3 regions of the Streptomyces luteoverticillatus genome follow, and region 2 is predicted to be linked to each of the others. Evidence: riboswitches for the same ligand, from Rfam matches in the RefSeq annotation. Region 2 holds a riboswitch; each other region holds the start of a gene.

Region 1 (9,963 bases), 2.5 Mb from region 2:
GTCGCGGCCGGCTTCGGCCTGCTGCGCCTGGCCGGCGCGCCCTCGCTCGGCTGGCTGGACGTCAAGGCGTCCGGCGGCGTGGAGGTCCCCGCGATCGAGACCGCCGTGGACGACGAGCTCGCCCGCTTCGCGGCCGAGGGCCCGACGCCCGAGGAGATGGAGCGCGCCCAGGCCCAGCTGGAGCGCGAGTGGCTGGACCGGCTGGCCACCGTCAGCGGCCGCGCTGACGAGCTGTGCCGCTTCGCCGTGCTCTTCGGCGACCCCCAGCTCGCCCTGACCGCGGTTCAGCGCGTCCTGGACATCACCCCCCTGGAGGTGCAGGAGGTCGCCAAGGCCCGGCTGCACCCCGACAACCGCGCCGTGCTGGTGTACGAGCCCACGCCCCAGTCCGGCACCGACGCCGCCGGCGAGAACGAGGAAGAGGAGGCGGACCGGTGAGCGACGCCGCAGCCGCGAGCACCCAGACCGCAGAGGCCTCGATGGAGTTCCACCCGCAGCCCCGCCCCGGCACCGCCTCCCCCTGGGCCTTCCCCGCCCCCGAGCGCGGCCTGCTCCCCAACGGGCTGACCGTGCTGCGCTGCCACCGCGCCGGCCAGCAGGTCGTCGCCGTCGACGTCGTCCTGAACGCGCCGCTGGCCGCCGAGCCCGAGGGCCTGGACGGCGTCGCCACGATCATGGCGCGCGCCTTCTCCGAGGGCACCGACAAGCTCAGCGCCGAGGAGTTCACCGCCGAGCTGGAGCGCTGCGGCGCCACCCTCGACGCCCACGCCGACCACCCCGGCGTCCGGCTCTCCCTGGAGGTCCCGGCCTCCCGGCTGGGCAAGGCCATGGGCCTGCTCGCCGACGCCCTGCGCGCCCCGGCCTTCCCGGACGGCGAGATCGAGCGCCTGGTCGACAACCGCCTGGACGAGATCCCGCACGAGCTGGCCAACCCCGCCCGCCGGGCGGCCATGGCGCTGGCCGCCGAGCTCTTCCCGGCCGGCTCCCGGATGTCCCGCCCCCGCCAGGGCGCGCAGGCGACCGTCGAGCGCATCGACGCCGCGGCAGTCCGGGCCTTCTACGAGGCCCATGTCCGCCCCGCCACCACCACCGTGGCGATCGTCGGCGACTTCACCGGCATCGACCTCGACCGGACCCTGGCGGAGTCCCTCGGCGCCTGGACCGGCACCACCGCCGAGCCGCTGCCCGTCCCGGCCGTCACCGCCGACGACACCGGCCGCGTCGTGATCGTGGACCGGCCCGGCGCCGTCCAGACGCAGTTGCTCATCGGCCGCACCGGCCCCGACCGGCACGCGAGCACCTGGCCCGCCCAGATCCTCGGCACCTACTGCCTCGGCGGCACCCTCACCTCCCGCCTGGACCGCGTCCTGCGCGAGGAGAAGGGCTACACCTACGGCGTGCGCTCCTTCGGCCAGGTGCTGCTCTCCGCCCCCGACGGGACGGGCACGGCCATGCTCGCCATCAGCGGCTCCGTGGACACCCCCAACACCGGCCCCGCCCTGGCGGACCTGTGGACCGTGCTGCGCACCCTCGCCGCGGAGGGCCTGACGGACGCCGAGCGCGACGTCGCCGTGCAGAACCTGGTCGGGGTCGCGCCGCTGAAGTACGAGACGGCCGCGGCCGTCGCCGCGACCTTCGCCGACCAGGTCGAGCAGTACCTGCCGGACGACTTCCAGGCGCGGCTGTACGAACGCCTCGCGGACACCGGCACGGTGGAGGCCACGGCGGCCGTCGTGAGCGCCTTCCCGGCCGACCGCCTCGTCACCGTCCTCGTCGGCGACGCCGCCGAGATCGCCGAGCCCGTCAAGGCCCTGGGCATCGGCCCGGTGACGGTCATCCCCGCCTGACGGCGACTCACCACCCCGGCGCGGCAGGCCACGCCGCGCCGGGGCCCCTTCGGCGCATGGGTCCGTTGTGACCCATGCGCCTCACTTATGTCCGCTTTCAGGCGGAGGTTGGGTGTTGGTCGTGTGGCGTACGTCATAAAAACCCACTTCTGTTTGCTGTTCGAATCTGACGCCGATTAGCGTCAGGCCCGGCAGCCCGCCGATCGGAGCCGCGACCGCGGCCCCGGGCAGCCATCGCCGAGTCCCCGAAGCGCCAGCAGAGGGGAGCCGGGGACCCAAACGTCCCTGGGGTGAATCGGGCCCCTCTCACGAGGGATCCGTAGGAGACCTTCCTGCTCCGAACCCGTCAGCTAACCCGGTAGGCGAGAGGGAAGGAAAGGAAACAGCCGCGACATGGCGTTCACCCGTGCCACCGGGAAGCACCGTCGTCCGAGCCGAGCCGCGCGCGTCAGCGCGAACGTGGCGGGCATAGCCACTCTCACGGCCGCCGGCGTAGTCGCCGGTGTCGCCGCCCCGGCCTTCGCCGCCTCCGACGACACGCAGCGCCCCGAGGACACCGGCCTGACCCAGGCCGTCGTCATGGGCGACGTCATGGCCGAGCACGTCGACGCCCAGGCCGAGTCCCAGCGCAGCGCCGCCGACGAGGCCGCCGCCCGCCTCCAGGCCGAGGAGAGCGCCAAGCAGAAGGCCGTCCAGGCCAAGCAGCGCTACGAAGAGGCCAAGCGCAAGGCCGAGGAGGAGCGCGCCGCCAAGGAGAAGGCCGCCCGCGACGAGGAGCGCAAGCGCCTCGGCACCTTCGTGAGCCCGATCGACGGCTCCTACGTCTCCACCTCCTACAAGGCCTCCAGCGGCCTGTGGTCCTCCGGCAGCCACACCGGTATCGACATGCACGCCGAGACCGGTACCTCCGTCCACGCCGTCGGCATGGGCACCATCGTCGAGGCCGGCTGGGGCGGCGCCTACGGCAACAACGTCGTCATCCAGATGGCCGACGGCACGTACACCCAGTACGGCCACCTGTCCTCCATCGACGTCTCCGTCGGCCAGTCGGTCACCCCGGGCCAGCAGATCGGCCTCTCCGGCGCCACCGGCAACGTCACCGGCCCGCACCTGCACTTCGAGGCCCGCACGGCCCCCACCTACGGCTCGGACATCGACCCGATCGCCTACATGGCCGCGCACGGCGTCAACCTGTAACGACGACGCCCGACGACTCGCGAAAGGCCCCGGCCCCCGGCCGGGGCCTTCGTGTTGGCCAAAAAATATCCATGAAACGGCGGCACCATCGGAAAACGCCCGGGATTGCCATAGAGTCGCCGAACGGACGTCAATCGGCCGTGCTGCACGGGGATTGAGGCATGAGGCGGAGGTAGACCCATGCGGGGCCGTACGTGAGCGGCGACGGCGAAGGGCCGCGCGAGAGCCGTCGTATTTCCACGCACGCGGTGTGCACCGCCATCCGCGACGACATCGTCTCCGGCGCTTTCCCGCCGGGCAGCCGGCTCATCGAGGAAATCCTCGCCCGCCGCTACGGCGTCTCACGGGTCCCCGTGCGCGAGGCGCTGCGCACCCTGGCCTCCGAGGGCTTCGTGACCACCCGCCGGCACGCCGGCGCCTGCGTCGCCGAACCCACCGAGCGCGAGGCCGCCGACCTCCTCGACATCCGGGCCCTGCTGGAACCGCTGGGCGCCGCCAAGGCCGCGCAGCGGCGCTCCGACGCCCACCTCAAGGTGCTGCGGGGCCTGGTCAGACTCGGCCAGGAGCGGGCCCGGGCGGGCCGCTGCGGCGAACTGCGCCAGCTCGGCGACTGGTTCGACGAGACCCTCGCCCAGGCGTCCGGCAGCCCCTCCGTCGCCGGGCTCCTGACCCAGCTGCGCCGCAAGATCGCCTGGGTGTACGCCCCGGGGCCCGTGGTCCGGCCGCTGGAGACCTGGGAAGCGTGCGGGGCGTTGGTGGACGCGGTGGCCCGCGGGGACGTGGAGCGCGCCCGGGAACTCGCCGCCGTACGGGCAGGCCGTTCGCCCGGTGAATTCCTGCTGCGGCGGACGGGGGGCGATCGCGTCCACCCGCCGAAACAGCCCGTAAACACGGCGGGCGTCCGTTCTTAACGAGCGGCCGCTATTCCTGGAGGAATAGGGCCGGGAATTCGTGGCGGTCCCCGGCCGGGGCACGCCGTGCGCGTCTGCGGAGAGCGGCGCGCACGGCGTGTGAAAAACCTGTGAATACGGCAGGGTGGTGGACACCCGGCTCGCGGGTGGGCGGCTCATGGGTATGCCGGTGACGGATGCGACGACGGGGCCGCGGCGGCCTGTCGTCGGCTGCCGCGGCCCCGCCGCGCGGTCCGCCCGATGAGGGCGGGCCGGAGGATCAGACGGTCTCCGGGAGCTCCTCGAGCCCCTCGGCGACGAGCTTGGCCAGACGGTCGAGCGCGGCCTCGGCACCCTCCGCCTCACTGGCGAGGACGATCTCCTCGCCACCCTGGGCGCCCAGGCCCAGCACGGCGAGCATGGAGGCGGCGTTGACGGGGTTGCCGTCCGCCTTGGCGATCGTCATGGGGACGCCGGCGGCGGTCGCCGCACGGACGAAGATCGACGCGGGCCGGGCGTGCAGGCCCTCGGCCCAGCCGACGTTTACGCGGCGCTCAACCATGGTGTTGCCCTTCAAGTCGATATTGGTTGTCTAGACCATTGTGGCACGGGGCGCGCGGTGCCCCGCGCGTGCGCCCCCACCAGGGCCCTTCGGTCGCGCCCGTGGCCCGGGCGGCACCGGCCCGCTGTCGGTGCCCGGCCTTACGCTGGGCCCATGCAGACGCCGTCCGAGCACGCGTACCCGACCCACTGGGAAGCCGATGTCGTGCTGCGCGACGGCGGCATCGCCCACATCCGCCCCATCACGCCCGACGACGCGGGACGGCTGGTCAGCTTTTACGAGCAGGTGTCGGACCAGTCCAAGTACTACCGCTTCTTCGCCCCCTACCCCCGCCTCTCCGACCGGGACGTCCACCGCTTCACCCACCACGACTACGTCGACCGGGTGGGCCTGGCCGCGATCGTCGGCGGCGAGTTCATCGCCACCGTGCGCTACGACCGCATCGCCCCCGCCGACGAGGCCGAGGTCGCCTTCCTCGTCCAGGACGCCCACCAAGGGCGTGGCGTCGCCTCCGCCCTGCTCGAGCACATCGCGGCCGTCGCGCGCGAACGCTCGATCCGGCGCTTCGCCGCCGAGGTGCTGCCCGCCAACAGCAAGATGATCAAGGTCTTCACGGACGCGGGCTACACGCAGAAGCGCAGCTTCGAGGACGGCGTCGTCCGCCTCGGCCTCGACCTGGAGCCCACCGACGCCTCCCTCGCCGTCCAGCGCGCCCGCGAACAGCGCGCCGAGGCCCACTCCGTGCAGCGCCTGCTCACCCCGCGCTCCGTCGCCGTCGTCGGCGCCGGCCGCGAGCCCGGCGGCATGGGCCGCACCGTGCTGCGCAACATCGTCGCCGGCGGCTTCACCGGGCGGACGTACGCGGTCAACCGCGCCTTCCCCGAGGAGCCTTCGCGGCTGGAGCCCGAGGGCGTTCCGGCCCACCGCTCCGTCGGCGGCATCGCCGAGCCGGTCGACCTCGCGGTCGTCGCCGTCCCCGCCGAGGAGGTCCCCGCCGTCGTCGCCGACTGCGGGGAGCACGGCGTCCAGGGGCTCGTCGTGCTCACCGCCGGGTACGCCGAGAGCGGCGGGAGGGGCCGCGCCCGCCAGCGCGAGCTGGTCCGCCAGGCCCGCTCGTACGGCATGCGCGTCATCGGCCCCAACTCCTTCGGCCTCATCAACACCGCCGAGGCCGTCAGGCTCAACGCCTCCCTCGCCCCCGAGCTGCCCGCCACCGGGCGGGTCGGGCTGTTCAGCCAGTCCGGCGCGATCGGCATCGCCCTGCTCTCCGGGCTCCACCGGCGGGCGGCCGGCCTCGTGGGCATCTCCACCTTCGTCTCCGCCGGCAACCGCGCCGACGTCTCCGGCAACGACTTCCTCCAGCACTGGCACGACGACCCCGACACCGACGTCGTCCTCATGTATCTGGAGTCCATCGGCAACCCGCGGAAGTTCGCCCGCCTCGCCCGGCGCACGGCCGCCCGCAAGCCGCTCGTCGTCGTCAAGGGCGCGCGGCACGGCGCCGCCGCCCCGACCGGCCACGCCGTGCCCTCCACCCGCATCCCCGACGCCACGGTCTCGGACCTGCTGCGGCAGGCCGGCGTCATACGTGTCGACACGGTCACCGAGCTGGCCGACACCGGACTGCTCCTCGCCTCCCAGCCGCTCCCCGAGGGCCCCCGCGTCGCGATCTGCGGCAACTCCGAATCGCTCGCCCTGCTCACGTACGACGCCTGCCTCACGGACGGGCTGCGGCCCCTGCTGCCCCGCGACCTGACCACGTCCGCCACCCCGGCGGACTTCCGCGCCGCGCTCTCGGCCGCCCTGGCCGACCGGGCCTGCGACGCCGTGGTCGTCACCGCCATCCCCTGGGTCGGCGACACCTCCGCCGCCGACCTCGCCACCGCCCTGCGCGAGGCCGTCGCGACGGCCCCCACCGCGAAGCCGGTCGCGGTCGTCCACCTGGAGATCCCCGGCTTGGCCGAAGCCCTGGCGGCACCGGTCCCGGACCGGGCCGCCGAGGATGCCGGTGCCCTGGACGGCGGGGTGCCGGCGGACGCCGCTGCCGCGGGCGCCGTCGCGGCGGAGGCCACCGCTGTCGTCGGCGCCGCCCTGGGCGAGGCCTCGGCCGAGCGCGGCGCTCCGGCCCACCGAGACAGGGCCGAGGACGGCATGGATTCGGCGGCCGAAAGCCCTGCCTCCCCGGCGGCGGACGGCGGGTCCGCCGGCCGGGCGGTCGCGTCGGGCGAGCCGGTCGGCACGGCCGCAGGACCCGCGCCCGCCGCAGGCGACCCCGCAAGCGAGGCCGCCATCCGGATACCCGCCTACCCCGCCGCCGAGCGGGCCGTGCGGGCGCTCGCCGAGGCGGTGCGTTACGCGCGGTGGCGGCGGGACGTCGCCGTGCCCGGGCGGGTGCCCGAGTACGACGACATCGACGAAGAAGGCGCCGCCGCCGACATCGGCGTCCTGCTCAAGGCCCACGGCGCCGTCGCCCCGCGCGCCGTGACGCTCTCCGCCCCCGACACCCAGCGCCTCCTCGCCCGCTACGGCATCGCCGTGCTGCCCGCCCTGCCCGCGCCCGACCCCGACAGCGCCGTGGACGCCGCCCGGCGGCTCGGCTTCCCCGTGGCCCTCAAGCCCACCGCGCCCCACCTCCGCCACCGCGCCGACCTGGGCGGGGTCCGCCTCGACCTCGGCGGCGAGGCGGAACTGCGCCGCGCGTACGCGGAATTGACCGAGCTGCTCGGCAAGCCCGAGGAGCTGAGCCTCGTCGTGCAGTCCATGGCCCCGCGCGGCGTCGACACCGTCGTCCGCGCCGCCATCCACCCCACCGCCGGCGCCGTGCTCTCCTTCGGGCTGGCCGGCGCCCCCTCCCTGCTGCTCGGGGACATCGCCCACCGGCTCGTCCCGGCCACCGACCGGGACGCCGCCGAGCTCATCCGTTCCGTGCGCACCGCGCCGCTGCTCTTCGGCTGGCGCGGCTCCGCCCCCGTGGACACCGCGGCCCTGGAGGAGCTGCTGCTGCGGGTCTCGCGCCTCGTCGACGACCACCCGGAAGTCGTCGGCGCCGACCTGGAGCCGGTGATCGTCGCCCAGCACGGGGTGCACGTCCTCGGCGCGACCATACGGCTGGCCCCGCCCCCGGCCCGCTCCGACCTCGGCCCGCGGAGTCTGCCCCTGTACTGAGCCCTGGCGCCGAGCCCCGCTACCGAGCGCCGACGGTGCGCCCTGGCCGGGGATCGGCGGCAGCCGGACCCCGTACGCCCCGTAGGATGGGACGTATGGCGAAGACCGGTACGACGACCCAGGGGCTGCGCGCGGCCATCGAGCGCAGCGGCTACTACCCGGCCCTCGTGGCCGAGGCGGTGGAAGCCGCCGTGGGCGGTGAGCCGGTCGTGTCGTACCTGGTCCACCAGGAGACGACGTTCGACTCGAACGAGGTGCGCCGCCATGTCACGGTGCTCGTCCTCACCGGTACCCGATTCATCGTCAGCCACACCGACGAGCAGGCCGCCGACGGCACCTCCCCGTCCCCCTACGCCACCACCTCCACCGAGTCCGTGAAGCTCGACCGGATCTCCTCGGTGGTGCTCAGCCGCGTCGTCGCCAACCCCGAGGCCTACACCCCGGGCACCCTGCCCCGCGAGGTCGTCCTGACCATCGGCTGGGGCGCGGTCTCCCGCATCGACCTCGAGCCCGCCGCCTGCGGCGACCCGAACTGCGACGCCGACCACGGCTACACCGGCTCCTCCACCGCCGACGACCTCAGCCTGCGGGTCAGCGAGGCGGGTGACGGCCCGGACACCGTCCGCCAGACCCTCGCCTTCGCCCAGGCGCTCTCCGAGGCCACCGCGGCGACCACCCGCTGATGTCCTACTCCACCGCGGCGGGCCAGGCCTGGCCCGAGCCCGCCCCGCTCGACCCCCGCTCCGCCCCGCTGCCCCGCTACGGCACCGGCTCCCTCGCCGACCTGCTGCCCTCGGTCGCCGCGGGCCTCGGCGTGCCCGGGCTGTCCTCCGGGATGGAGCTGGCGCCCGCCGACCGGGTCTGCGTCTTCCTGATCGACGGCCTGGGCTGGGAGCTGCTGCGCGCCCACCCCGACGAGGCCCCGTTCCTCCACTCGCTGCTGGGCACGTCCATGAACGGCACCGGCGCGCCCATGACCGCCGGCTTCCCCTCCACCACCGCGAGCTCCCTCGCCTCGGTCGGCACGGGCCTGCCGCCCGGCGCCCACGGCCTGGCCGGCTACACCGTCGCCGACCCGGCCACCGGGCAGCTGATGAACCAGCTCCGCTGGCGTCCCTGGACCGACCCCCACGCCTGGCAGCCGTACCCCACCGTCTTCCAGCTCGCGGACGCGGCCGGGATCGCCACCTGCCAGGTCTCCTCGCCGGACTTCGAGCACACCCCGCTGACCAAGGTCGCGCTGAGCGGCGGCACCTTCCACGGCCGGCTCTCCGGCGAGGAGCGGATGGACTTCGCCGCCGAGCGCCTCGGCGCCGCGGACCGCTCGCTCGTCTACACGTACTACAGCGAGGTGGACGGCAAGGGCCACCGCTTCGGCGTCGACTCCGAGGAGTGGCGCGGCCAGCTGATGTACGTGGACCTGCTCGCCCGGCGCCTGGCCGAACAGCTGCCGCCGCGCTCGGCCCTCTACGTCACCGCCGACCACGGCATGATCGACATCCCGTTCGACCCGGAGTCGCGCATCGACTTCGACGAGGACTGGGAGCTGCGCGCCGGCGTCGCCCTGCTGGGCGGCGAGGCGCGGGCCCGCCACGTCTACGCGGTGCCCGGCGCGGCCGCCGACGTCCTGGCAGTGTGGCGCGAGGTGCTCGGCGAGCAGATGTGGGTCGCGGGCCGGGACGAGGCCATCGAGGCGGGCTGGTTCGGCCCGCCCGGTGAGGGCGTCGACGACCGGGTGTACGCGCGGATCGGCGACGTCGTCGCCGCCGCCCGCGACGACGTCGCGATCGTCGCCACGGAGACCGAGCCCAACGAGTCGAGGATGGTCGGCCTCCACGGTTCCATGACGCCGGTCGAGCAGCTCGTGCCGCTCCTCGAAGTCCGCTCCTGAGCGTCCCCGTTCCATCCCCCACCCCCCCCACGATCAAACGAAAGGCGTCGGCCTTCCCATGCCCGAGCTGGTGTTCTTCTCCGGAACGATGGACTGCGGAAAGAGCACCCTCGCTCTGCAGATCGAGCACAACCGGTCGGCCCGCGGCCTCGAGGGGCTGATCTTCACCCGCAACGACCGCGCCGGCGAGGGCAAGCTGTCCTCCCGGCTCGGCCTGGTCACCGACTCCGTCGAGGCGGGGGAGGGGTTCGACTTCTACGCGCACCTGGTCGGGCACCTCTCGGCGGGCGGCCGCGCGGACTACGTCATCTGCGACGAGGCCCAGTTCCTCGAGCCGGAGCAGATCGACCAGCTGGCCCGGATCGTCGACGATCTCGAACTGGACGTCTTCGCCTTCGGCATCACCACCGA
Region 2 (9,963 bases):
CTTGACGTCCTCGCGCGCCTGCTCCGTCCGGTGCCGCTGGTCGGCGATGTCCGAGCGCTGGGTGACCCACTGGCGCATGGGGTAGGCGAGGGCGACGACGAGCGAGCAGACGACGAGCGCGAGGAGCGCCGCGCGGCCGGTGAGCCGGGAGCGGCGCTGCGGGCGGGCGCGGTAGACCCGGGCCCGGGCCGCGGTCGGCCCCTGGACCAGCGCCGTGCCCAGCGCCTTGAGCCTGGTCGCGGTGGAGAACCGGTCCGCGCCCACGTCGCCTCCCCTGGAGAGTCCGTTACGAACGTACGTCCCCGGACACGGTACGGGACCGCGGCCGGGGACGTACGGAGACTGGCGAGAAGGTCAGCCCTTGAGGCTCAGCCCTCGCTGTGCCTTTCGGGCTCAGCCCTTGAAGCGCGGGAAGGCGCTGCGGCCGGCGTACACCGCGGCGTCGTCGAGGATCTCCTCGATGCGCAGCAGCTGGTTGTACTTGGCGACGCGGTCCGAGCGGGCCGGGGCGCCGGTCTTGATCTGACCGCAGTTCACGGCGACGGCGAGGTCGGCGATGGTGACGTCCTCGGTCTCGCCGGAGCGGTGGGACATCATGCACTTGAAGCCGTTGCGCTGGGCCATCTCGACGGCGTCCAGGGTCTCGGTCAGCGAACCGATCTGGTTGACCTTGACGAGCAGGGCGTTGGCGGAGCCCTCCTCGATGCCGCGGGCCAGGCGCTCGGGGTTGGTGACGAACAGGTCGTCACCGACGATCTGGACCTTGTCGCCGAGCTTCTCGGTGATGGTGTTCCAGCCGGCCCAGTCGTCCTCGAACAGCGGGTCCTCGATGGAGACCAGCGGGTACGCGGCGACGAGCTCGGCGTAGTACTCGGTCATCTCGGCCGCGGTGCGGTCCTTGCCCTCGAAGGTGTAGACGCCGTCCTTGTAGAACTCGGAGGCGGCCACGTCGAGCGCGAGCGCGATGTCCTGGCCGGGGGTGTAGCCGGCCTCCTTGATGGCCTCGAGGATGAGGTCGAGGGCCTCGCGGTTGGAGCCCAGGTTCGGGGCGAAGCCGCCCTCGTCGCCGAGACCGGTGGACAGGCCCTTGGCCTTCAGCACCTTCTTGAGGGTGTGGTAGACCTCGGCGCCCCAGCGCAGGGCCTCGGAGAAGGACTCCGCGCCGATCGGCGCGATCATGAACTCCTGGATGTCCACGTTGGAGTCGGCGTGCGAGCCGCCGTTCAGGATGTTCATCATCGGAACGGGCAGCAGGTGCGCGTTCGGGCCGCCGAGGTAGCGGAAGAGCGGCAGGTCGGACGCCTCGGAGGCGGCGTGCGCGACGGCCAGGGAGACGCCGAGGATGGCGTTGGCGCCCAGGGAGCCCTTGTTCTCGGTGGCGTCCAGGTCGAACATGGCCTGGTCGATCAGGCGCTGCTCGGTGGCGTCGTAGCCGACGAGCTCCGGGCCGATCTGCTCGATGACGGCGAGGACGGCCTTCTCGACGCCCTTGCCGAGGTAGCGCTTGGGGTCGCCGTCACGAAGCTCGATGGCCTCGAAGGCGCCGGTGGAGGCGCCGGACGGTACGGCGGCACGGCCCGTGGAGCCGTCGTCGAGGCCGACCTCGACCTCGACCGTGGGGTTGCCTCGCGAGTCGAGGATCTCGCGAGCTACGACGACGTCGATGGACGGCACGAGGGTCTCCTTCGTGGGTGTCTGGAGTTCTGCACCACGAGCCTAACGGGCCCCGGAGCGTGCGCCCGCCCTTGCCCTGTCGCCCGGGCCGAAAATTGGCACAAACGCCGAGATCCCCGGACGAATCGTCGGTGTGTTCGCTCAACAGCGGACCGGCAGAACGAGCGGAGCCCCGCTCCGATGCGGCTCGGGGGGAAGTCGCATCGGGGCGGGGCGGTCGCTCGGCCGGCCGGGGTCGTCACCGGCCCCGGCCGGCCTTCGCTCAGCGCAGGTGGAGCTGCTGGCCCGGGAAGATCACGTCCGCGTCGGGCACGATCTTCTTGTTGAGCTCGTGCAGCTTCTGCCAGCCGCCCTGGACCTTCTGGGACACGGCGATGGTGGCGAGGGTGTCGCCCGCCTTCACCTGGTACTCGCCGTCGCCCTTCTGGACGGTCTGCGGGGCGGTGTGCTTCGGCGCCGGGGCCTCGTCGTCGGAGTCGTCCGACTGCTGGACGGGCTTGCTGCTGTGGTTGCCCTGCGGCGCGGCCTGGCGCTTGCTGCGGTCGGCGTGGGACTGGGCCTTGCCGTAGGCACCGGAGGCGGACTTCGTGGACTTCTTCGCGACGTAACCGCCGTCGGAGTCGTCCGTGTCGACGTTCGCCTTGGCGCCACCGCTGGTCAGGCCGCCGTAGCCGGCGCAGCCCCAGGCACCCGGGCCCTGCATGGCCAGCAGGCGCTCGGCGGTGGCGATCTGCTGGGACTTGGTGGCCAGGTCGGCGCGCGGGGCGTACTGCCCGCCGCCGGCGGCCTTCCAGGAGGAGTTCGAGAACTGCAGGCCACCGTAGTAGCCGTTGCCGGTGTTGATGTGCCAGTTACCGCTGGACTCGCATTCGGCGACCTTGTCCCACGTGGAGACGGAGGCGGCGTTGGCGGAGGTCGCGACCATCAGAGGGGCTGCGACAGCCGCGCCGGTGACGCCGGCGAGCGTGACGATGCGGACGGCCTTGGACGGACGACGGTGCTTGCCCTTGGACATGAGTCGGTTTCCTCACCGACGCCTACGAGGTGAGCTGTCGGGTTCGGGCTGTGAGTTCGCCCGGCCCGGTGCGCTTTCGCGTTCCCGGGCTTCACCCCAAGCCGTTCCGCTCCTTCGGCCATGTGGCCTTGGGACCGTTCCGGCGACCTACCTTGGTTCCCCCGCTCCTGCCTACGGCGCTTGCGCGACGACTCCCCCGGCCGCCGGCAGGATTCGGCGTGCGGCCGTGGTGCTCGCGGTGGCGAGCGGTGACGACGGTAATCACAGGCGGCCGACGGGTTCAAACCCCACTTTTCAGCCACCAGCGGCCAGAGTTACCCCCGGAAACCAGACGTTTCCGCAGGTGAGAGGCCATTCGAGCAAAACGGATTCGAGGCATCCGACGCTCCGTCAACGAGACCCATGTCTCACTTTCGACTGGAACGGACATTCGCCTCGAACCGGAGCGCTACTTACGGATGTCAAGCCTCTGACCAGGGCGGATAAGGTCCGGATCAGAACCGACCAGTTTCTCGTTCTTCTGATACAGCGTCTGCCAGCCTCCGGTGACCGAGTGTTGCTCGGCGATCTCTGACAGGTTGTCACCGGGCTGCACGGTGTAGTCGTTCGCGGCCGGCAGCTCCGCCCGGCTCTCGCCGCCCCGGGAGGGCCGCTGAGCATCGCCGGAAGGTGACGGGTCGGCACGGTGGCGGCCCGTTCCGGGAGTCGCCCCGGTGTCACCGGGAAGCGGTGAACCGGACGGCGAGGTTCCTGTTCCAGGAGTGTCCGAGGGCGTGTTCGCCGGGGTGTTCGAGGGGCTGCCGACCGGGGCGGTGGGGATGGCGGTCGGATCGGCCGACGCGCCGGGGCTCGTACCCGTCGTCGGCTGTCCCGTCGGCTGTCCCGACGGGTCCTTGCGGTGCTTGCCGCCGGCCGCGTCCGGGGACGGGCTCGTGGAAGCGGAGGGGGTACCGGAGGAGCCCGGCGTGGGCGAACCGGACGAAGTGGGCGCGGGCTTGGACGACCCGGAAGACGGCTCGGACGGCGCGGGCGACGTGCGCTCGGGAGCGGGCTGGTTGCCGCGCCCGGGCGTGCGGGGGCGGCTGGGCTCCGGCGCGGCGGAGGACGACCCGTCGCCCGGGTCCACCTCAGGCGCCTTGTCGTCGCCCTGAGCCGCCTCGCCGGCCAGGCCGGAACTCACCGCGCAGGTGCGCCAGGTGTCGGCGCCCTCCGCCTTGAGGATCCGCTCGGCCACGGCTATCTGCTGGGACCGGCTGGCCAGGTCGGGGCGCGGCGCGTACGCGATGCCGCCGTTCTGCTCCCACATCTGCTGGGTGAGCTGGAGACCGCCGTGGAAGCCGTTGCCGCTGTTGGCGCTCCACATCCCCCCGCTCTCACACTGGGCGACCTTGTCCCAGGTGCCCGCGTCCGCGGCGACGGCGGAGCCGGTCGCCAGCAGCGGCAGGGCCGCGCTGGAGGCCGTCACCCCCGCCGCGACCACGATGGCGGGTATCTGACGAGGACGGCGATGTCTACCGGATCCAGAGAGCATGGGCGGGCCTCTCGCGTAGGCGGCGTTCGATTGGTCGCAGACCATAGCGAGGGCTTCCGGGAGTCACAAGCCGGTGTAGCGGAGGTCACGTGCCGATAACCACCGTTTGACGTGGCGTCACAGGGCGTGGCTTTTGGGCGTGAACTCCACGGGCAAAGTGCGCAATCCACGCATGATCAGGCCACCGCGCCAGCGCAGGTCCTCGGGTTCGGCGGCGAGGGACAGATCGGGCAGCCGGCGCAGCAGCGTCGCGATCGCGGCCTGTCCTTCGAGGCGGGCGAGGGGCGCGCCGAGGCAGTAGTGGATGCCGTGTCCGTAGCCCAGGTGCTGGTTGTCGCGCCGGGACAGATCCAGGGTGTCGGGGTCGGCGAAACGCTCCGGATCCCGGTCGGCGGCGGCCAGAACGACCAGCACGGGATCGCCCTCGGCGATGCGCTGCCCGCCCAGGACCAGGTCCTGGGTGGCGAACCGCCAGGTGGCGAGCTCCACCGGGCCGTCGTAGCGCAGCAGCTCCTCGACGCCCGTGGCGAGGAGGCTCTCGTCGCCCTCGGCGAGGGCCCGCTGGAGCCGGGCGCGCTGCTCCGGGTGGCGCAGCAGCGCGTAGGTTCCGTTACCGATCAGGTTCACAGTTGTTTCAAAACCGGCGAACAAGAGGATGAAGGCCATCGCCGCGGCCTCGTTCTCGGTGAGGTGCTCGCCGTGGTCGCTCGCCCGGATGAGACCGGAGATGAGGTCCTCACCGAGGTCCTCGCGCTTGCGGTGGATGAGCTCCGCGAGGTACGTCCGCATCTTCTTCACCGAGCGGGCCACCCCGCCGCGCGGCCCGCCGCCGTGACGGATCATCATTCCCGCCCAGTCCCGGAAGTCGTCCTGGTCCTCGCGCGGGACGCCGAGCATGTCGCAGATGGCGTAGATGGGGAGGGGAAAGGCGAACTCGTGGATGAGATCGGCCTCCCCCTTCTCGACGCAGGGTTTATCGAGAATGGCGTCGATCAGCTGGTCGGTGAGTTCCTGGACGCGGGGGGCGAACTCGGCGACCCGGCGGGGGGTGAACGCCTTGGACACCAGCCGGCGCAGCCGGGTGTGGTCCGGCGGGTCGATGTTGAGCAGGTGCGTCATCAGATTGGCGCTGCGCTCGCCGGGGATGCCGACCTTGCCCTTGCCGTGGGCGGTCTCGGAGTGGTGCACGGGGTTCTTCGACAGCCGCTGGTCGGCGAGCGCCTGCCGGGCGTCGGCGTAGCGGGTGACCAGCCATGCCTCGACACCGCTGGGCAGCTCCGTGCGGTGCACGGGGGCGTGCTCGCGCAGCCAGGCGTACGCCGGGTAGGGGTCGGAGGCGAACTCCCAGGTGAAGAGGGGTGGGGCGGGGGGCGTGTGATTCTCGTGCACGCCCCGACGCTACCTACCCGGCGCCACCAGAGCGCCACCCAGGCGCCCAGCCGCCCAGCCGCCCGGGCGTCACCTAGTGGTGGCCACCGCCGCCGCTGCCGAAGGCGCCGCTGCTGCCGGGGTCCCATTTCTTCCGCTCCTCGGAGAGCTCCTCGGGATGGGCGGGCGGGTTCTTCATCTCATGCGGAAGGACCCGCTCCCCGTCGGCCTCCGGGTGGAGCTCGTCCGGCTCGTGGTGCTCCGTGACGTACCCGACCGCCTCCTCGTCGTGGGCGTGCCCGGGGCCGTGGTTCGGCGAGGTGGGCCCCCGTTCGTGCTCCTGCGGGGTCTGCCAGGCGCCCTGGCGGCGCTGCGGCTGGCTCGGCGGCGGGGGCTCCCGGTCGCGGACCCTCCGGCCGACGACGATGGCGCCGATCAGGATGGCGACGACGAAGAGCCCCACGATGAAGGGGGCGATCCCGCCGAGCTGAGGGGGAGCGGCGAAGTCCATGGGAACGGTGCGCATGGGACTCGGGTACCCGCCGGTCGCCCCCTCAAGACCGCCACTGGGCCGAACGAGTGAGCGAGCGCCCCGTCCGCGCTACTCCGGGGCCCCGCCCCGGGCCTCCTCGGCGGCCCGGATCGCGTCACGGTACGTCCGCGCGGCGGCCCGCAGGGCGGTCTCCGGCTCGACACCCGCCGCCTCCGCCCGCACGGCCAGGGCCAGCAGCTCGTAGCCGACGCCCTCCCCCTCCGGCAGGGCCACCGCCAGCCGCTCGTGGCGGGCCCGGGAGGCCAGCTTCGCGGCCAGCGCCAGGGCCGGCTGGCCCAGCGGCACGCCCTCGGTCACCGACTCCCGGCGCTTCTCGTCGGCCTTCGTCCGCATCCAGTGCGCCTTGACCTCCTCCGGCGTCTCGGCGGACTCCTCGCCGAATACGTGCGGGTGGCGGTGGATGAGCTTGTCGACGATCCCGGCGGCGACGTCGTCGACGGAGAACGGCTCGTCCGGGTCGTCCTGCGCGATCCGGGCGTGGAAGACGACCTGGAGCAGGACGTCGCCCAGCTCCTCCCGGAGCGCCTCCCGGTCACCGGTCTCGATGGCCTCCAGGAGCTCGTACATCTCCTCCAGCCCGTACTTCGCCAGGTCCTCGTGGGTGCGGATCCCCGTCCAGGGGCAGGACACCCGGATCCGGTCCATCACCTGCACCAGGTCGAGCAGCCGGGCGCCGGGCAGGTCGTACGAGCCGGGCAGCAGCTCCAGCGCGGGCATCGACTCCCGGCCGGAGCCGGCCAGCCGGGCCAGGCCGTCGGTGAGGGCCGACTCGCCCTCGGCGGAGGTGAGCACCACGACGGTGCGCCCGCCCGCCGCGCAGTAGTCGACGAGCTCCCGCGCCGCCGGCGCCGCGTGCTCGACCACGACGCCGGCCTCCCCCAGATACGGCAGCTGGGGGTGGCCGGCGTCGGCGCACAGCACCCGGTCGGCGGCGCGCAGCGTCTGCCACGCCGGCCAGGACAGCAGACCGGGGGCGACCCGGTGGCTGGTGGTCAGCAGGACGATACGGCCGAGGGGGTCGCCCCCGGGCGCGTCGGCGGGGACGTCGGAGGCGTTCGCGGAATCATTCGCACGGCGGTCGGTCACATGGCCGAGCCTAAGGGCTCCGCCGGGGGACCGATTCTTCGTCTGCGGGCCGGTCGTGGCCGGTCGCGCAGTTCCCCGCGCCCCTTACGGGCGCTCAGGCCGGCTGTTCGGGGGCGGCCTGAGCGGCGGGGCGCAGCCAGGGCTCCTGGACGGGCCGGGCCGTGCCGCGCCTGGCGTCCCACGTGCCGTAGCGCGGATTGACGTCGACGCGCAGCGCCTCGGACGTCTTCATCAGCGTGTCGACGGTACGGGCCTGGCCGAGCTTCTTCTCCAGCTTGGCCCGGACGAGCCCGGCCGACAGCTCCTGGTCGACCTGGTCCGGGGCGATCCCCGCCGCGAGGAACCGGCTGTCGACCGCCGCCGAGCCGCCGAGCAGCTTCTCGACCTCCTCCCGGCGCTCCTGGAGCTCCCGCCGGGTGACGTCGACGCCGTTGTCCCGGCCGGCGGCCTCGATGACCCGGTACTGGATCAGCCGCACCAGGGTGTCCTGGCTGAGCCGGGCGCTGCTCGCCAGCAGCTGGCGCCCCTGCGGCGCGGACCGTTGCGCCTCCCGCACGTCCTCCACCTGGCTCTGGAGCTGGGCGACGGTGATCCGGTCCTTGCCCACCACGGCGGCGGCACCGGGGTGCGGAGTGGATCCGCAGCCGGTGAGCAGGGGCACGGCGGCGAGCAGCCCGGCGGCGGAGACGGAGAGCGCTGTCCTGCGGCGGATCATGAAGCCTCCCGGCGACGAAAGATCGTGCGGCATACGTGGGCAGGGGCGTTGAGCAGGGGCGGGGCGGACCCCGCGGCGTGCGGTCCATCGGCCTGGCGTTGATCGATGGTAGGCAGTCCGCGTGGCCCAAGCCACTGATTCGGCCAACGATTCGCGGTCCGCCGGGATGCGCGAACGATCCCGGCGCGCGACGGCATCGTGACGCCCGCCGCCGAGGACGCATACTTCAAGACCAGCGGAGCGCACGGACCGCAAGAAACCGGCCGAAGCCGGCCAAGGGGCCCGAAGGCCCCGTTGACGAGCAGGAAGAGAGAGGACCGCCCATGGACTCGGCCACCGCCGACGTGTCGGCAGCAGGCCACAGCCCGGCCGAGGCCGCACCAGCCGGACGCCGCCCCATGTCCGCCCGGCTGCGCGCACCGGGACTGGACCCCTACTGGCTGGGCGCCGTCCTGTTCGTCCTCTACACCATCCTGTCCGTCAGCCGTCATCTGCGGATGCTCACCATGTCCTGGGACCTGGGCATCTTCGAGCAGGCGATACGCGCCTACGCCCACTTCCAGGCGCCCATAGCCGACCTCAAGGGCCCCGGCACCAACGTCCTCGGCGACCACTTCAGCCCCGTCACCGCGCTGATCGCCCCGCTCTACCGCGTCTTCCCCACGCCCATCACCCTCCTCGTGGTCCAGGCCGCGCTGTTCGCGCTGTCGGCCGTGCCCGTCACCCGGCTCGCGGCCCACCTCCTCGGCCGCGGCCGGGGCCTCGCCATCGGCATCGCCTACGGACTGTCCTGGGGAGTCCAGCGCGCCGTCGACTTCGACTTCCACGAGATCGCCTTCGCCATGCCGCTGCTGGCCTTCTCCCTGGAGGCCCTGGTCCGCCGGCGGTGGACGGCCGCGGTGCTCTGGGCCGCGCCCCTGGTCCTGGTCAAGGAGGACCTCGGCGTCACGATCGCGACCATCGGCGTGGTGATCATCGTCCGGCTGCGCGGCACGGGCCGCGACCCCCGGGCCACGGCCCTGGCCACCGGACTGGTCACCTTCGGACTCGCGGCCACCGCCCTCGCCCTCGGCGTCATCATCCCCGGCTTCAACAGCAGCGGCTCCTACGACTACTGGAACAAGCTCAGCGGCGACGCCGGACCCGCCCCCACCATCCCCCTCGACACCGCCGTCCGCACCCTGGCGTGGACCCTGCTGCCCACCACCGGACTGCTGGCCCTGCGCTCACCGGTGCTGCTCGTCGCCCTGCCCACCCTCGGCTGGCGGTTCGTCTCCCACGACGACCACTTCTGGGGCACCGACTGGCACTACAGCGCCGTCCTGATGCCCATCGTCTTCATCGCCCTCACCGACGCGCTCGCCAAGGCGCGCGCCACCGGCCGGCCGTGGCTGCGCCGCTACGCCCACCAGCTGCCCGCCGCCGTCCTCGCCGCGGCCCTCGCGCTCACCGCGTCCCTGCCGCTGTACTCCCTGACCATGCCGGACACCTACCGGATACCCGAGAGCGTCAAGGCCACGGAACGCCTCTTCGACCGGATCCCCGACAACGCCACCGTCGAGGCCGACATCACCCCCATAAGCCGGCTCGTCCAGCGCTGCCGGGTCTTCTGGATAGGCGGCACCCAGGGCATCGTCCCCGACTACATCGCGCTGCGCATCGGCGACGGCAGGACCGCGAACGACCTGGTCGAGGACGCGCGGACCCGGCACCCGGGGGCCACGTTCACCGTGCTCGGCACGGAGAGCGGCTACGCCGTCCTGCGGCACGTCGGGTAGGCCGGGGCCCGGCCCCGGCCCCGGACTCCCGGCGGAGCGCTCCGCCGGGAGTCCGGTACGTCACCTGCGGGTGCGTCGTGGCTGGGCGCGCCCACGCGGCGGTAGCCGCATATCGGCGCTGCCCCGCGCCCCTTACGGGGCGCTCAGGACGGGGCGCCCCTTACGGGGCCTCAGCCCAGGATCGTCGTGAGGAACTCGCCCGTCCACGCCAGCAGCTCGCGGCCCACGAGCGGCTTGCCGCCG
Region 3 (9,963 bases), 2.1 Mb from region 2:
CGTCCTCAACGTCGCCGACGGCCCCGGCGCCCGCCCCGACCCCGCCTTCCACACGGCGGCCGGACGGCTGCGCGCCGCCGGCGTCCGGCTGCTGGGCTACGTCGACACCGGCTACGGCCACCGCCGCACCGGCGCCGTGGTCGCCGACATCCGCCGCCACCGCCGGTGGTACGACGTGGACGGCGTCTTCCTCGACCAGGTCCCGGCGCAGGACACCGCGCTGCCCCGCTACCGCCGCGTGGTGCTGGCCGCCCGGGTGCTGGGCGCGCGTACGGCCGTCCTCAACCCCGGCACCCACCCCGAGCCCGGGTACGCCTCGCTCGCCGACCTCCTGGTCACCTTCGAGGGCACGTGGGAGGACTACCGGCGCGCCCGGGTCCCGGAGTGGACGACCGGCCATCCACCGGAGCGGTTCTGTCACCTCGTGCACGGCGTGCCCGAGGAGCGCACGGCGGGCGTGGCGCGGCTCGCCGCCCGGCGCGGCGCCGCCGTGCACTGCGCGGTGCCGGGCACGGGGGCCAACCCCTGGCGCTCGGTGCCCCGGGCGGCCGCCGGGCTCGCGGCGGGGGGCGCGATATGAACGCGCGGAGTGGGATGGGTTCTTGGCGCGGCAGGAGCGCTCGGCGCGGCGCGGGCGCTGTGCGTGGCACGAGCGCTTGGCGCGTCCGGGCGGGGCTGTGCGCCGCGCTGCTGCTGGTCCTGGCGGGCTGCTCCTCGTCGCCCGCCGACGACGACGGGCCGGACGGGGACGACGGCGGCGCCACGGCGGCCCCCCGCGCCTCGGGTGCCCCGCGTTCCCCTCAGGCCTCGGGCAAGCCGGAGGCCTCCGGCACTCCTGACGCCTCCGCCTCGCCGGGAAGTTCGGCCACGGGGTCGGCGCCGGGGTCGGCCGGGGCCCGTTGGCAGCCGAAGCCGGGTACCAACTGGCAGTGGCAGCTGGACGGAAAGGCCGACACCTCGGTGGACGCCCCCGTCTACGACATCGACGGCTTCGAGAATTCGGCCGAAACCGTGGCCCAATTGCATTCCCGCGGCCGGAAGGTGATCTGTTACATCAATGCCGGCGCCTGGGAGGACTTCCGGCCCGACCAGGGAAAATTCCCCAAGACCCTGCTCGGCAACAAGAACAAGGGGTGGAAGGGCGAGAAATGGTTCGACATCCGCCGCCTCGACACCCTGCGACCGCTCATGGCGGCCCGGATGGACATGTGCCGGCAGAAGGGGTTCGACGCCGTCGAACCGGATCTGACCGAGGGATTCCGCAATACCACCGGCTTTCCGCTGACGGCCGATCACCAGCTCGCCTTCAACCGGATGCTGGCGGATCTCGCTCATGAGCGGGGCATGGCCATCGGGCTGAAGAACGACCTGGACCAGATCCCGCAGCTGGTGAACGTCTTCGACTTCGCGGTGAACGAGCAGTGCGCGCAGTACGACGAGTGCGAGAAGCTCAGCCCCTTTGTGAAGCAGGACAAAGCGGTCTTTCATGTCGAATACGAACTGCAGCCGGGGGAGTTCTGTGCCACGGCGCGGCGGCTCGGGCTGAGCTCGATGCAGAAGAAGCTGGAGCTGGACGCCTGGCGCCGGCCCTGCTGAGCGGCGCTCCCGGAATTACTCGTTCCATGCTGCAAGTACCCGCGGTCACAGGGGTTTAGGGCCAGTTCGGCGGGGGCGCGCGGCGTGCGGTTCCGGGTCTGCTCCCGAAGTGAAGAAGTTCACAGATGACCGCCCGGGTGCCGGATTTTAATGATTCATGGTGCAGGATCTCTCACCGAACACAAGATCCCGTCACCCTGGCGGGCCACCCGGGCGGACGCCGAGTCCTGCCGCCGCCCCGGGTGCGGCATCGAATTGATGAATCGGCAGGAGCGGGAGACCCAAGCGGTACGGATCACGAAGTCGGTGGTCCTTGGGGTGAAGCCGGGAAATCCGGCCGGGCAACTTCGCAGCCCGAACCCGACAGGTCATCTTTCGTAGGCGGATGTCGAAGGGCTTCGGCATGTCTGCTATGCCTCGCATTCCCGCGCTCATATCCCGCGCCGGCACCGCCTCGGCCGTCACCGCCGCCACGCTGGCGGCATCGGTGCTCGTCCCCGGCCTCGCCTCCCAGGCGTCCGCGGCCACCCCCGGCGAGCAGGCCCTGAGGGTCGCCGCCGCCAAGGCGGGCTCCCCCTACCAGTACGGCGCCGCCGGCCCGAACCGGTTCGACTGCTCGGGCCTGACCCAGTACTCGTTCAAGAAGGTCGGCAAGAGCCTGCCGCGCGTGGCCGCCGACCAGTACAACCGCACCCGGCACATCTCCGGCGGCTCCCGCCAGGTCGGCGACCTGGTGTTCTTCCACTCGGGCAGCAACGTCTACCACGTGGGGATCTACGCGGGTAGCAACAAGATCTGGCACGCCCCCAAGCCCGGCACCACGGTCCGCCTGGAGAAGATCTGGACCGGCAGCGTCTGGTACGGACGCGTCAACTAGGCTCCTTGATCGGGCGGTCCGGAATCCCGGGCCGTCCGACATCCGCGTTCGCGCACGGGGGTGCCGCTTCCGGGCGTGGGAGGGAGCGACGATGAGCGATGTCACCGGCGTCACGGGCGTAACCGGCCCCACCGGCTCCACCGGCCTCAGTCGTCCGGAGGTCCGTACGGACCGGGGCACCGTACGGGGCCGCACCGAGGACGGCCTCGCCGTCTTCCGGGGGATCCCCTACGCCCAGCCGCCCGTGGGCGAGCTGCGCTTCATGGCTCCCCGCCCGGCCCACGCCTGGGACGGCGTGCGGGACGCGGCGGAGTTCGGCCCGCCGCCCCCGCAGTCCGGCCCGATCCCCGCGACCGGCACGGCCACCGGCGACGACTGGCTCACCCTCAACGTCTGGTCGCCGGACCCCGGCGGCTCCGGACTGCCCGTGCTGGTGTGGATCCTGGGCGGCGGCTACGTCTCCGGCCACGCGGGCGACCCGCTCTATGACGCCGGGCTCCTGGCCCGGCAGGGCGGCCTCGTCGTGGTCACCGTCAACTACCGGGTGGGCGCCGAGGCGTCCGCCCAGCTCGAGGGCGCCCCCGCCAACCGGGGCCTGCTCGACCTGATCGCGGCCCTGGAGTGGGTCCAGGGGAACATCGCCGGCTTCGGCGGCGATCCCGCGCGCGTCACCGTCGCCGGCCAGTCCTCCGGCGCCGGCTCGATCGCCACCCTGCTGGCCGTCCCCCGCGCCGCCGGCCTCTTCCGCCGTGCGACAGCCCAGTCCGTCCCCGGCCTCTACACCACCCCGGCCCTCGCCTCCGCCCTCGCCGCCGAGCTCGCCGGGAGCCTGGGCACCACCCCCACGGTGGCCGGACTCGCCACGATCGACCCGTGGCGGCTGGCCGAGGCGATCACCCCGATGATGTACGGCCTGCCCGCCCAGGCCGACCGCTGGGGACCGCTGGCCCGGACCGGCTCCCCGTTCTCCGTCGTGGTGGACGGCGACCTCGTGCCGGAGACGCCCTGGACGGCCCTGCCGGACGGCCGGGCGAGCGGCGTCGACCTGCTGACCGGTCACACCCGGGACGAGTTCCGGCCGTTCCTCGTGATGAGCGGCGGCCGCGACAAGGTCACCGACGAGGACACCACGGCGGCGCTGAACGCCTTCGCCCCCGGCCCCGACGGCCCCCGCGCCTACCGCGCCGCCTACCCGGACGCCACCCCCGTGGAACTCTTCGAGACCGTCCACAGCGACGTCCTGTTCCGCATGCCCTCGCTCCACCTCGCCGAGGCCCACACCGCCGGCGGCGGCACGGCGCACCTGTACGAGCTGCGCCGCCCCGCGCCCGTCCTGGGCGGCGCGCTCGGCGCGGCCCACGGGCTCGACGTGTCACTGCTGTTCGGCACCTACGACGCCCCGCAGGCCCGGCTGCTGCTCGGCGAGGGGCCCGTCCCCGAGGACCTCCTGGCCGTCGGGGAGGAGATCCGCCGCTCGTGGACGGCCTTCGCCACCCACGGCGACCCGGGCTGGCCCGCCCACCAGGCCGCCGACGGCCGCCTCACCCGCCTCCTCGACACGGAGCCGAGCACGGCCCCGTACCCGGAGGAGCCGTCCCGAAAGGTCTGGGAGGGGCGAACGGTCCGTCCCTACGACCTGCCGGCCTGACCGCCGGCGGGGCAACGACGGCCCGGGGGCGCCGCGAGCGCACCCGGGCGCCGGGTCAGCAGCCCGCCATCTTGCCGTAGGCGATCCAGACCTCGCCCTTGTTGTTGAGGCTGACGTTCCCGGACTTGTGCAGCCCGGTGTACTTCCCGCGGTACTTCCGCAACTCTCCGACGGGCGACTCCAGCGTCATGTAGGGGGAGTCGGGCTTCCAGTCCCCGGAGAACTTCGCGTAGACATCGTGCGTCCCGTCGGTACCGCTCGCCCAGCAGGCGCGGGAGCCGGAGTAGAGCACGAGGTTGCCGTCGTACTGCATCTCCAGGCGGTAGCCGCCGTTCTGGAGACAGTGGCCGGGGATGAGCCTGTCGGTGAACGATGTGCCGTCGCCGCGGCACCCCTGCGCATGGTGCGCGGCATGCGAGGGGGCGGCCGTGGCCTGCCCTGCCGTCGTGGCCAGGGCGACCGCCAGCAGATTCGCCGCGACGATCGCGCAGGCACGGAAGGCTGTCCTCATACTTGTTCCGCCTGTTCTTGTGAGCGTTTCACAGGTCCGGTACTCCGGACGCAGACAGTACTGGCACGCTCACGCCAAGTGGCCGGTGTATCCCTCAGACTCACCCCGGCGTGTGTACACGCTCGCCGAGGCCGGACGAGGGGACGCGCCTTACTCCACCGCGTCCAGGTACACCCAGTGGCCGTCCTCCCGTACGAAGCGGCTGAGTTCGTGCTGGGAGCCGGTCTCGCCGTGGGTCTCGTAGTGGGCGCGGAACTCGACCGTGCCGTCGTTGTGGAAGGTGCTGCCGCCGGTCGTGGCCAGGATGTCGAGGCCGGTCCAGCGGATGCCGGGGTCGAGGTCGAGGTCGGCCGGGCGCGTGGTGGAGTGCCAGGTGCGCAGCAGGTAGTGGGGGTCGAGGACGACGAAGGCGCTGTAGCGCGAGCGCATCAGGCGTTCGGGGGTGGGGGCGGTGGCGCGGCCGGCGTGGAAGGCGCCGCAGCAGTCGCCGTACGTCGCGTCGAGCCCGCAGGGGCACGGGGAGCCGGCGGTGACGACGGGCGGCTTCGGGGAACGTGAGCTTCTTCTGGACACCCCCCGATTCTGCCTGCCCGGAGGAGCGCCCCCGGCCACGGGGGCGAACCCTTTCGGCGGCAGGGCCGGATGGCGTCGCCCTCGCTGTTCTTTCGGGTGAATTCCCAGCTCATCGGGGTGTGCGGGCCCGGCGCCCGGTGCCGGTCACCGGGTGCGACCGGTTGCGCGCCCATCCGGCGCGGCGGACGGTGGTCGGGTCCCGACAGGTGTTCGGGCTTTCGGAAGGGAGTCATCCGTATGCGCGGCACCAAGCTCACCGCCATAGCCACGACCCTCGTCTGCGGTTCGGTCGCCGGCTCGGTCGTCCTGGGCGTCACCGGACCCGCGCTCGCCGCCGGCCGCGCGGCGCGGCCCGCCGCCGCGGCGACCGAGCCGGCGGACTCCATCGGCAGCCTGGGCGAGACCCTCCACCTCGGCTCCCGGATCACCAAGGAGGCCGACTCCTGGAACCCCGACGTGGAGCACCTGCGGGATCTGAGAACGCGGCTGCGGGAATCAGCCGAGCGGCTGCTCGCCGACGTCCGGGCGGTCAAGGCCAAGACCCCGGCCCGCCCCGGCGCCGACGGCCTGGCGGTCGACCCGCTCTCGGACGTCAAAACACAGTTGGACACCCTGGTCAAGGACGTGAACGACCTGCTGGCGGCCGTCGACGCCAAGGACGTCGGCAAGGTCACGGCCCTCAACGGCAAGGTGACCGCGGACCTCCGGGCCCTCCTCACCTCCGTGCCCAAGCTCCTGGCGAACCCCGCGCCCCTCCCGGGACCGTAGCCACCTCCGCTCCTCCCGGCACACCCCTGTTCGACGGCGCCCGGCTCCGCTACGGTCGGCCCGGTGCGCAGACGTCTGTTCGTCGCAGCGATCCTGACCGCCTCCCTGACGACCGCCTGCGGCGGCGAGGGCTCGGAGGAGCCGGACCCGGATCCCTCCCGCTCCCGGCGCGCCGACCAGGCCGAACCGCTCTTCCACTGCGGCCGCCGGGCCAGCGCCCAGAACCCGGCGTTCTCCCCGGACGGACGCTCGCTCCTCTTCACCGTCTTCGAGGACGGCTACAACGAGGGCGCCGCCGCCCTGCGCGTCCTGCCCCTGGCCGTCGGCGACGGCGGCACGCCCGGGGCCACGCCCCGCACCCTGCTCGACGAGCGGGACAAGGCGGCCGTGAACCTGCCGGGTTCGAGCTGGAACCCGTCCGGCGAGGTGGCCTTCGCCTCCGACCGGGCCGGCGGCGGCCGGGACGAGGTCTGGGTGCTCAGACCCGGCGGACGGCCCACCCGGGTGACCGAGCACGAGGGCCCCTCCGGTTATCTGGAGCCCAGCTTCTCCCCGGACGGCGCGTGGATCGTCTTCCAGGAGAGCGTCGAGCGCGAGGGCTCCGGCGACGGCGCCGAGCTCGGCTCCCTGTGGAAGGTCCGGCGCGACGGCAGCCGCGCCACCAAGCTCGTGGACGGCCCCGCCACCCGGACCGACAACCGCCAGCCCAACTGGTCCCCCAGGGGCGACCGGCTGGTCTTCCAGCGGCGCGAGGAGGACGGCGACGACTGGGCGCTGTACGTCATGAACGCGGACGGCTCGGGCCGGCGCCGCCTCACCCGGGACGCGGGGGAGCACACCGACCCCAGCTGGTCGCCGGACGGGCGGTCGGTGGTGTTCTCCTCCACGGCGGGCGGCCTGGAACTGCCGCAGATCTTCGTCATCCCCGCCGACGGCTCCGGGGCCCCGGTCCGCGTGACCAGGAACCCCGACACCTACGACGGCGCCCCCAGCTGGTCCCCGGACGGCCGCTGGATAGCCTTCGAGTCCCACGAGGGCGGCGAGGACCGCCCGAGCTCCCTGTGGCGGATCCCGGCTCCCCGGACCTGAGAGCGGGACGGGACGCCGGAGTCGAACGGATTCTCGTAATCCGGGGTGGAGGGAAACACTCCGCAGTACCGTGCCCTTGCGGAACTCACGTCACAGGAGGGCGCGATGGGCTCTGGAGCGACTTCAGCCGGCGGACGTACGGTGCGCGACGTGGTCCACGAGGTCGTGGCCGAGGTCGCGCCGGAGGAGCTGCCCCTGGTGGCGGCGCTGGCCCGGTTCGACGACGCCACGGTCGTCCGGCGGCTGGGCCGCACGGGCGGGCGGCGCGAGCCGCTGGGGTTCGGGCTGGGCGAGGTCGTGGCGATGGCCGCGCCCGTGGTCTGGCTCGTCCTGGACGAGGCGGGGCGCCGGATGGCGGACGCCGTCGTGGACGCCGCGGCCACCAGGTCGAGGTCCGTGCTGCGCAGGGTCCTCCGCCGGCCGTCCGCGCCCGTCGTCCTCCCCGCCCTGAGCCCGGAGCAGCTGGCCGAGATCCGCCGGCGCGTGGTGGAGACGGCCCTGGCGCGGGGTCTGACGGCGCGCCGGGCGGAGACGATCGCCGACGCGGTGGTGGCCCGGCTGGCGCTGGCGGAGGCGGGGGACGGGACACCGGAGTCCCCCGCGCCGGAGCGGGGCTAGCGCCGCATGACGACCACGACGCCTCCCCGGATACGGGTCGACGAACGGGTGATGGGCGCGGGCACGACGGTGCGCTTCGTGCTCCTGATGGTCCTGTTGCTGGTGAGCTGCTGGAATGTGATGGGAGGCATCACCCGCCGGTTCGCCCTCCGGACCGGCTTCGACCACTACGGCTGTCTTTTCGCCGCCGGGGGCGATCCGTTCGACGGCGACGTCGCGCGCGACTTGGTGGCCGCGAAACTCCAGGCCCCGGCCTTTCAGGCCTGCCTCGACCGTTACGAGCCGCCGCTGGCCTGGTGGGTGACCCTTTCCTGGCCGGTGCTGCTCGTGGTCGTGGCCTGGGCGCTGTTCCGGGGCGTCCCCGCCTGGAGGACGCGGCGCGGCAGGGTCGTCCCGCTGGCGGCCGTCGACCCCGACGGCACGATCCTGCGGCTGGTGGAGGAGCTGGCGACGGTGGCCGGGCTGAGCCGGGTGCCGCGCGTCGTCGTCGATCCGGCGGCGGCCTCGACCGGCGCGGTGGTGCTGGGCAGCGACCGCCGTCCGACGGTGCGCCTCCACGGGGGCCTGCTCGCCCGCAGGCACACCGATCCGGAGGGCTTCCGGGCGGTGCTCCTCCACGAACTCGCCCACATCCGCAACCGGGACGTGACGCTCACCTACGTCACCCTCGCCGTGTGGTGGGCGTTCGTCGCCGTGGTGCTCGTGCCCGCGGTGGTGGTCCTCGTCAGGAGCGCCGTCTCCATCGCACCGCAGTTCCAGGACGTCCAGGTCCCGTCCGTGGTGAGGAGCTTCGGGCTGCTGGGCTTTCTCGTCGTGCTGGTCTATCTCGCCCGTGCGGACGTGTTGCGCAGCCGGGAGATCTACGCCGACCTCGCGGCGGTGCGCTGGGGCGCGGATCGCGGTGGCTGGGCGGTCACGACACCGGACCCGCCGTCGACCGGGTGGCGGCGGGCCGCCGGGGCCCTCGCGGAGCTGTGGCGCACCCACCCGAGGTGGGACCTCCGCCGGCGGTCCCTCGACGACCCCGTCGTACTGTTCGGCGTGCGGGCCCTGCCGCTCTTCCTGACCGGGGCCGCCGCCACGGTGATCACCTCGCAGGCGCGCCAGGAGGCGCACGCCGCGAACGCCGGGTGGGCGGGCCACGCGTGGGTACTGGCCTCGGCCGCGCTGGTCGTCGGAGTGCTCGGCGTCTCGCTGTGGCGGGGGGTGGCCCACGCCGTGCTCACCTCGCGCCGGGTGCCGTCCGGGGCGCGCGCGGGGCTGTGGCTGGGGGCGGGGATGGCCGTGGGCGAACTGGTCGTGGACGACGTGACGTCGTTCACCTGGCTGCCCCCACGGCCCTGGGTCCTCGCGCTGGTGGTGCTCGCGGGAGGGGCGTTCGCGTGGTGGGCCACCCAGTGCGCGCACCTGTGGATCCGGGCGTGGCCCGGCCGGACGATCCGCCCGCCGATGCTGCTGGGGCTGGCGGCCATGTGCCTGGTGCTGTCGGCGTGGTTCGAGTGGTGGCAGCGGACCGGCACGTTGTACGCCGCCGGAGGGCCCTTCGACACAGGGGGCTTCCTGCAGTCGTCGGGTCTGGAGTCCATCGCCGAGCCGTACCGGTCCCTGCCCGCCAAGGTGCTGCTGGAGACGCAGGGGGTGGCCGGTCAGCCCCTCGTCCTCCCCGCGGTCGCGACGTTGTGGGTCGTGCCGTTGCTCGCCTGGGCGATCGGCCCGGCCACCGCCCCGCCCGGCTGGATGCGGGACGCCACCGGCGGCGGCGCCGTGGAGACGGACGGGGAGGGCGTGCCGCCGTTGCGGCGGGTGCTCCTGGCCGTGCTGCTCGGCGGGGTGGCGGCCTGTGCCGCCCTCGCGGGCGCGATGGCCTTCCTCCACGCCCGGCGGGCCCCCGAGGGCCTGACGATCCTCGATGTGGTGGCCTACTGTGGATGGATCCTGGTGGCCCTCGGGACGGGGGCGGCGGTGGCCGCCGTCGCCGCGAGCGCGTCGGCCGGGCGCTACCGGCTGCTCGTCGCGCTCGTCGCGGGCGAGGCGGCTGTGGCGGCGGGCTGCGCCGCGACGTTCGTGCTCGCCTCCTTCGACGGATGCGTCCCGCCGCTCGGCACGCTCGCCCGGACCTGTGATTGGCGCCCCGAGGTGCCCTGGCCGCTCTACCAGCTGCTGCTGGGTCCCGCTCTGTTGCTGGGCGCGGTCGTCGCCGTCGTCGCGGCCGCGGCCGTGTCGGCGGTCGGGGCCGTACGACGGCGGCCCGCGTCGCGCGGCGCCGTCGCCCCAAGACGGGCC

The links. A riboswitch is a leader RNA that binds a small molecule or an ion and turns the genes downstream of it on or off. The one in region 2 is predicted to bind cyclic di-AMP.
Region 1: linked by a shared signal. The riboswitch ahead of EKH77_RS24400 (M23 family metallopeptidase) and the one ahead of EKH77_RS12655 (transglycosylase family protein) in region 2 are both predicted to bind cyclic di-AMP.
Region 3: linked by a shared signal. The riboswitch ahead of EKH77_RS03510 (C40 family peptidase) and the one ahead of EKH77_RS12655 (transglycosylase family protein) in region 2 are both predicted to bind cyclic di-AMP.

The regions. Positions count from the first base shown of each region.
Region 1 is NZ_CP034587.1:5,457,777-5,467,739, forward strand. It holds gene EKH77_RS24390 (M16 family metallopeptidase) at 1-438, shown strand, start outside; gene EKH77_RS24395 (M16 family metallopeptidase) at 480-1,847, shown strand; cyclic di-AMP (ydaO/yuaA leader) riboswitch at 2,073-2,227, shown strand; gene EKH77_RS24400 (M23 family metallopeptidase) at 2,241-3,044, shown strand; gene EKH77_RS24405 (GntR family transcriptional regulator) at 3,239-3,955, shown strand; gene EKH77_RS24410 (HPr family phosphocarrier protein) at 4,215-4,496, opposite strand; gene EKH77_RS24415 (bifunctional GNAT family N-acetyltransferase/acetate--CoA ligase family protein) at 4,650-7,661, shown strand; gene EKH77_RS24420 (DUF5998 family protein) at 7,757-8,344, shown strand; gene EKH77_RS24425 (alkaline phosphatase family protein) at 8,344-9,552, shown strand; gene EKH77_RS24430 (thymidine kinase) at 9,611-9,963, shown strand, end outside.
Region 2 is NZ_CP034587.1:2,921,877-2,931,839, forward strand. It holds gene EKH77_RS12645 (FtsB family cell division protein) at 1-264, opposite strand, end outside; gene eno (phosphopyruvate hydratase) at 394-1,674, opposite strand; gene EKH77_RS12655 (transglycosylase family protein) at 1,937-2,689, opposite strand; cyclic di-AMP (ydaO/yuaA leader) riboswitch at 2,694-2,878, opposite strand; gene EKH77_RS12660 (transglycosylase family protein) at 3,138-4,154, opposite strand; gene EKH77_RS12665 (cytochrome P450 family protein) at 4,338-5,609, opposite strand; gene EKH77_RS33005 (DUF6479 family protein) at 5,683-6,114, opposite strand; gene EKH77_RS12675 (nucleoside triphosphate pyrophosphohydrolase) at 6,190-7,227, opposite strand; gene EKH77_RS12680 (SurA N-terminal domain-containing protein) at 7,322-7,942, opposite strand; gene EKH77_RS12685 (DUF2079 domain-containing protein) at 8,266-9,720, shown strand; gene mfd (transcription-repair coupling factor) at 9,891-9,963, opposite strand, start outside.
Region 3 is NZ_CP034587.1:853,779-863,741, reverse strand. It holds gene EKH77_RS03520 (spherulation-specific family 4 protein) at 1-580, shown strand, start outside; gene EKH77_RS03515 (endo alpha-1,4 polygalactosaminidase) at 640-1,596, shown strand; cyclic di-AMP (ydaO/yuaA leader) riboswitch at 1,843-1,995, shown strand; gene EKH77_RS03510 (C40 family peptidase) at 2,000-2,473, shown strand; gene EKH77_RS03505 (carboxylesterase/lipase family protein) at 2,565-4,121, shown strand; gene EKH77_RS03500 (hypothetical protein) at 4,177-4,632, opposite strand; gene EKH77_RS03495 (YchJ family protein) at 4,783-5,205, opposite strand; gene EKH77_RS03490 (hypothetical protein) at 5,443-5,973, shown strand; gene EKH77_RS03485 (PD40 domain-containing protein) at 6,037-7,062, shown strand; gene EKH77_RS03480 (hypothetical protein) at 7,213-7,680, shown strand; gene EKH77_RS03475 (M48 family metalloprotease) at 7,687-9,963, shown strand, end outside.